DNA from 3 places in the Bacillus paramobilis genome. Region 2 is predicted to be linked to each of the others. Evidence: riboswitches for the same ligand, from Rfam matches in the RefSeq annotation. Region 2 holds a riboswitch; each other region holds the start of a gene.
What was found. Region 2 has a riboswitch for thiamine pyrophosphate ahead of AABL52_RS24900 (MTH1187 family thiamine-binding protein). Riboswitches for the same ligand answer to the same signal wherever they lie in the genome.
Positions count from the first base shown of each region.

Region 1: it holds a riboswitch for thiamine pyrophosphate, as region 2 does, so the genes downstream of both, thiT (energy-coupled thiamine transporter ThiT) here and AABL52_RS24900 (MTH1187 family thiamine-binding protein) in region 2, are expected to answer to the same signal.
Region 3: it holds a riboswitch for thiamine pyrophosphate, as region 2 does, so the genes downstream of both, tenA (thiaminase II) here and AABL52_RS24900 (MTH1187 family thiamine-binding protein) in region 2, are expected to answer to the same signal.

Region 1 covers NZ_CP151108.1:671,973-674,243, forward strand. The annotation lists gene thiT (energy-coupled thiamine transporter ThiT) at 112-780, opposite strand; TPP riboswitch at 869-970, opposite strand; gene AABL52_RS03425 (FeoA family protein) at 1,165-1,392, shown strand; gene feoB (ferrous iron transport protein B) at 1,389-2,271, shown strand, end outside.
Region 2 covers NZ_CP151108.1:4,861,037-4,863,307, forward strand. The annotation lists gene AABL52_RS24890 (ABC transporter substrate-binding protein) at 1-456, opposite strand, end outside; gene AABL52_RS24895 (ABC transporter permease) at 453-1,226, opposite strand; gene AABL52_RS24900 (MTH1187 family thiamine-binding protein) at 1,198-1,518, opposite strand; TPP riboswitch at 1,619-1,720, opposite strand; gene AABL52_RS24905 (methyl-accepting chemotaxis protein) at 1,782-2,271, opposite strand, start outside.
Region 3 covers NZ_CP151108.1:4,540,866-4,543,136, reverse strand. The annotation lists gene AABL52_RS23320 (SH3 domain-containing protein) at 1-413, opposite strand, end outside; TPP riboswitch at 683-794, shown strand; TPP riboswitch at 855-958, shown strand; gene tenA (thiaminase II) at 1,041-1,736, shown strand; gene AABL52_RS23310 (ABC transporter ATP-binding protein) at 1,705-2,271, shown strand, end outside.

The DNA of each region.
Region 1 (2,271 bases), 1.1 Mb from region 2:
AGGAGTCGATGAACCGTGCATAGCAATTGGCTAAGTATAATGGTATTTATTTTCTTTTGTGCATTTATTGTATTTTTAATTGATATTACGATATGAAAAAAAGAGCGCTTATTAAGCGCTCTTTTTCTTCGAATTCAGTTGATAAGCATTGATGCTTTTGAATAAACGTGGTGAAGTAAGAAATAAAAAGATAAGTAAAACGGTACATAGAATATAGGAACCAATCATTACACTACCGTTTACAATTAATGAATATAGGACAGCTGATTGACCTTTCGGTGCATATTGTCCCCAGAAAATAATACCGGCGATAAAGTGACAGAAATAGCGAGCAAAGCTACCAACAAATGTAGCAACAATAATGTAACCAATAACTTTCTTTCCTTCGTTTTGTTTTTGTGAAGGTTTGTCTTTACGGCTACCTAAACTGGATTGTTCTAAGCTATTTTCATTGGATGTTAAAAGGGCTTTTTGAATTGGACGATAGAATAAACCAGCAAATCCAATGAATGCAAAAGCAACGAAGTATTCAATTAGTACTTGAATTGGTGTGACGATAATAGCATCGCCTACGACAATTTGTAATAATCCCCAAATTAAGCCTCCTAAGAAAGCCATTTTGAAGCCCCAGCGGTATGCGATAATAAAAATAGGAATCATAGCAAATGAAATGGAACCGCCTGTTGGAAGTTTGATTGATATTGGTAAAATGTCGATGACCAAGGCGAAGGCTGCAAGAATAGCAGATTCGATCATCGCTTGTAAATTGGTGTTACGCATGTTGTCTCCCCCTAAATCCAAGTTGTACAAAAAAGAATAGGTATCATAGGAGGATACGAAATACGTAAATAAAAAAGAGGTATGTGTATTTCGGACGTTTGCACAATCCCTGCGTTAGCATTAACTAACAGGTTCGAAGGGTCGGAACGAAGTGTTCCCTCTCAGCGGCATGGCTCCCCCAGTGATAACGAGATTCTTTATTTGCTATTGTTTATTGTAAGCGAAATGGATGAGAATGGCAAACGAATACAGTATGACAATAATTGAAATAGAATTGTAGCGAAATGTTAATAAATATGAAGCAAAAGGGTATAGTACAAGAGAAATAGATTGTGCTATAATTTTTCTGAAAATAATTATCATTCTCTTCTGAGGGGGAAGGTTATGAGCTTAGTAGATATTAAAATTGGTGAGAAAGTGCTAGTAAAAAGTGTTCAGTCTTTAGATCATTTACTAAAGAGAAGATTGGCTGCTTTCGGTCTTTCTGAAGGAAGCGAACTTCGCATGAAGCAAAAAGCGATGTTCAAAGGTCCTTGTACATTGGAGTGTCGTGGACAGTTAATTAGTATTCGTCATTGTGACGCGAAAATGATAAAGGTGGAATTAGCGTGAATAAGGTAGCTTTGCTAGGGAATCCAAATACAGGGAAGACATCATTATTTAATGCACTTACTGGTTCTTATGAGTATGTAGGGAACTGGAGCGGTGTAACAGTAGAAAAGAAGGTTGGTAAATTAAAAGATAAGCAAGGGACATTAATTGATTTACCAGGTGTTTATGATTTAAATCCAGTTTCGCGTGATGAAGGTGTCGTTACGAATTTTCTACTAACAGACGAATTTCATCATATGCTGAATATAGTGGATTCGTCGCAATTCGAGAGAAATATGCATTTAACGTTGCAATTACTTGAATTTGGAAAGCCAGTTTCAATTGGGTTAAATATGGTCGATGTGGCAAAGCAACGAGGCATTGTCATTGATGTAAAACGATTATCAGAACGATTAGGTGTAACAGTCGTTCCTGTCGTTGCAAGAAGCGGAAAAGGCTGTGAAGAACTACTTGCTACTCTTAAAGAAAATGACAAAAACGAGAAAAAGCCATTCATTATTTCATATGGTTTACCAATGGATGAAGGAATTGGAGAGGTAGTAGCTCTTTTAGAGACAGCGAATTATAAGCATCCAAGATGGTTAGCCCTTCAATTTTTAAGTAATAACGAAGTAGTAGAAAAAGAAATGAAAGCATTACCAATTTATAAGGAACTTGTAGCCATTCGATCTCACTTAGAAGGAAAACTTGATTGTACGTTGGAAGAGCACATTTACAAAACTCGTGAAGCGTATATTGAAAAGTTAAAAACAAATGTTATGCAGCATGAGAAAGAAGGAAAAATTCCTTTTTCAGAAAAAATTGATAGATTAATTACACATAAAATTTTAGGACTTCCAATCTTTTTAGCAGTTATGTTTTTTATTTTTCAGGTTACGT
Region 2 (2,271 bases):
CTTTAACGTTGCTTCTTCTGCTGGTCCTCCCCAGCCTCCGTAACGTTTACCTTCAAAATCTTTCGGTGAAGTCATGTTATCTTTCTTAAGCGATGCAAAAGCTGAAGTGTTATGCTGAATAATCGCCCCGACAGATACAACAGGAATACCTTCTACACGAGCCAACGTTACATTTTCTTGTGCGCTTATTGCGAAGTCAGCTTTTCCTGAAGCTATCATTTGCTCCGCTGTCACATTATCACCAGGCTGAATAATTTCTACATCTAAGCCTTGCTTTTTATAATAATCTTTCGCTTGCGCTACATATAAGCCAGTATGATTCGTATTTGGAAACCAATCTAATACTACTTTTACTTTTTGATCTTTACTTGCACTTTCTTCTTTCTTCGCCGGATTACACCCAACCACACTTACTGCTAATAAGGCAGCCAACATAACTTTTAAACCTTTTTTCATTTTCTGCCGTCCTTTCTATATATCCATGGTGCTGTTATTCTTGCCATAAACTCCACGATAAAATACAGACATAATGTCACCATAACAATAATTGCTGCCACACCAAATACTCGGGCTGTTAAAAAGGATTTCGTAGCTCTCGTAAGCATAACTCCTAATCCTTCACTGGCACCGAGCCATTCCCCAATAATCGCTCCCATTACGCTATATGTAACTGCAATTTTTAACCCTGAGAAAAAGTATGGAAGCACTGCTGGAAACTTTACTTTCTGGTAAACTTGCCATTTCGTTGCCTTCATCGTTTGCAACAACTTCAACATATTTTTATCTACTGTTTGAAAACCTTCTAAAATGCTAAGCGCAATCGGGAAGAAACAAACGAGTATTACTACCATTACTTTCGGTAGCATTCCATATCCAAACCAAATAATAAATAACGGTGCAAGTACAACGATTGGAATCGTTTGCGAAATAACAAGCAACGGATTTATTAAAATACGAAATAAAGGGATAACATCCATAATAATTGCAATACTTGTCCCAATTAAAATCGCAAAAAACAGTCCGATTAGAACCTCTTGTAACGTTTGCATCGTATTCGGTAATAATAAATCTTTCATTCCAATTAATTCTTGAACAATGGCAGAAGGCTTCGGTAAAATCCACGGTTCAATTTTAAATAATGAAACAGATCCTTCCCATATCGCAATGAGAAGGATAAGCCAAATAGTTGTAATTATTTTAGATTGCTTCTGGTTTTGCATATTCATCACGGTACTTCCAAACCTTTTCATCTATCGTTACACCAGTGCTTGGACGATAATGGATTTTAATAGAAGTAATCACTTCCTCTGCTCCAGCATCCACACAAGCTTGTTGCGCACGTTTAATGACATCAAGAAGTACATCTAATTCTCCTTCCAGCGTTGTTTCCATTGCCCCTACTTCATAACGAACTCCCGATTGTTGTACAACCTCAATTGCTTTATCAACAACAGAATACACATCTTTGTTCTTCGCTTGTGGTACTACTGAAAATGAAATTGTAACTTGTTGTGACATAGTAAAATCCCCCTTATAAAATGAAATATTAAAACAAGAAAAGGCTTTCCTACTGCGTAGGAAAGCCTTGTATGCAAGTTATTATAGAATAACATATGCTACATCACTTTAAGTAACTCCCTACGCTGGCATTATCCAGATCAGGTTGAGGGTCGATGTTTGTTTACATCCTCTCAGCCAATTGGCTCCCCGGTCCTTAATTCGTTTTCATTGTAGCATGATTTATTTTATTGAACAAACAAAAGCGCGTATAATCATTTCATTTAACTTTTGAATTCTCCTATTAACTCTTGTAACTCCTGCGAAAGCCAGCTTAAAGAACTAGCTAATTCCGCAATATCTTGTACAGACATTTCCTGTTCTTTCATAATTTCTTCAACATTACTACTACTATTCGCATACGTATTGGCGATAAGTGATAATTCATTTACAACCCGAACAATATTTTGGCTATTTTGCAATATATCACTTGAATTGGCAGAAACAACTCTAACCTGATTTGTAACAGATTGTGCTGATTTTGAAATCCCACCAAAGAAAGCACTACTACTTTCAACAAGTTTCATGCCCGATTCTACTTCTTTTAAAGCATTTTTCATTGAAACAACAGCTTCTTCCGTACCAGCTCGTGTTTCCCCTATTAATTTTGCTATATCTTTTGCTGATGCTTCGGTCTGCTCTGCTAATTTACGCACTTCATCCGCAACAACGACAAATTCCTCACCAGTTTCCTCAACACGTGAAGATTTAATA
Region 3 (2,271 bases), 320 kb from region 2:
GTAACGAATTTCCCATTTGGTAATACATCTAAAATTGAAGATTCTAAATTAGGTTCAGAACGAACGTTTAATGCATTGGCATTAACGATGTATTGATTATTAGATTGAAGTTTGTTTTTTAGTAGAATAGCATCTTTTTGTACGTAACCTACTTTATTATTAACAGATACTTTATACCAGCCATTAGTTGTTTCAAGTATGTTCACTTTCGTATTAAAGCGAATTGTATCAATTGAAGAGCTATTTGCGTTATCTTTTGTATGTAAGGCTACTTGATCGACTTTGACATATCCAGTTTTCACATTAGATAATTGTTCAGCGTTGGCTGTTTGTACATTTGTTTCTCCCATAGAAGGAAGTAAAGAGGTAATTGCGACAGTAGTTGCTGTTAAAGCGGTAGCTTTCATATTCATATAATAGAGACCTCCTCTAGTTGTATAGTTGTAATTTTATTATAGTATAAAGATATAATATAGTGGGTGTATTCACATAAATGTAATATGAAATCAATATAAAAATAAATTTTTTGAGGATAATGATTCCTTATTATCCAATTCATTAGGATAATAATTTCTAACATAGAATATAAGTATTATATAGTTTCATTATTTTGTTGACAATTGAGAAAATTAAAACAGTTGATGATGTCTTATTACGATGTTATACTGACAGTGTTAATTTCATAGTTTGCTAGGAGAGCTGGTGTTGCCAGCTGAGAGTAGGCCATAAGCCTTTGATCCTTTTCATTACCTGATCTAGATTATGCTAGCGTAGGGAAGCAATTCGGACACTAATAATGAGTCCCCGTTTCTTTGCGTATAGAAACGGGGCTTTTTTATTTGAAAATTTCATATTGAAACCACTAGGGGTGCTTGTTGTGCTGAGAGAGGAATAATCCTTAACCCTTATAACACCTGATCTAGGTAATACTAGCGAAGGGAAGTGGAGCAACGAATAAATTATAATTTTATTTGCTGTAACCACTTCTTATTTAGAAGTGGTTTTTTATTTATATACACATACCGGAAGGGGATAGGGAAATGAAATTTTGCGATAGATTATTAGAAACTGTACAACCAGTTTGGGAGATGAGTCATAATCATCCGTTTGTAGTAGGTATGGGGGATGGCACGTTAGAAAAAGATAAGTTTCAGTATTACATTATTCAAGATTACTTATATTTGTTAGATTATGCAAAGCTATATGCGATTGGTGTTGTAAAGGCAACAAATCCACAAGTAATGGGGAAATTTGCTGAACAAATTGATGGCATATTAAATGGAGAAATGACGATCCATAAACAGTATGCAAAAAGACTTGGAATTTCTATAGAGGAGATAGAGTCTGCAAAGCCATCTGCTAAAAATTTAGCTTATACAAATTACATGATGTCTGTATCTCAAAATGGTACACTTGCGGAATTAATAGCAGCACTTCTTCCATGTATGTGGAGCTACTGGGAAATTGGAAAGCGTTTAAATGATATTCCTGGAGCAAGAGATCATGAGTTCTTTGGTGAGTGGATTCAAGGATATAGTTCTGCAGAATACGGTAACCTTTGTATTTGGTTAATAGATTTATTGAATGAAATGGCAGTTGGAAAGTCTGAAAAAGAGCTAGATCGATTAGAGGAGATTTTCCTATATTCCAGCCGATTTGAATATTTATTCTGGGATATGTCCTATCGTAAGGAGATGTGGGGATTTGAGGAGCAAGAACATACTACAGTTTCATAATGTTTCTTTTCATTATGATGAGAAACCAATCATCAATGAATTAAATGCTTCTATACAAGATAAAGAGTTTGTAAGTATTATCGGACCGAGTGGATGCGGGAAAAGTACTTTATTTCGCCTTATTACAGGTTTAGAAGAGGCAAGTACTGGACAAATAGAGCTGACAGAAACAAAGAGCCATCCTGTAGGGTATATGCCCCAAAAAGATATGCTTCTGCCGTGGAGAACGATTATTGAGAATGCAGCTCTGCCGCTAGAGTGCCAAGGTGTACAGAAGAAAGAAGCACAAATAAAGGCAAAGGAGCTGCTATATAAATTTGGGTTGCAAGGGTATGAGACAAAATATCCGAAAGATTTATCTGGTGGTATGAGGCAACGCGTATCTTTCATTCGAACTTTATTAACAGGCGGGGAGATATTGTTGTTAGATGAACCGTTTAGCGCGTTGGACGCTTTAACGAAGGCATCTTTGCAAGAATGGCTGTTTGAACAATGGAAAGAGTGGGAAAAAACAATTTTATTTATCACTCATGAT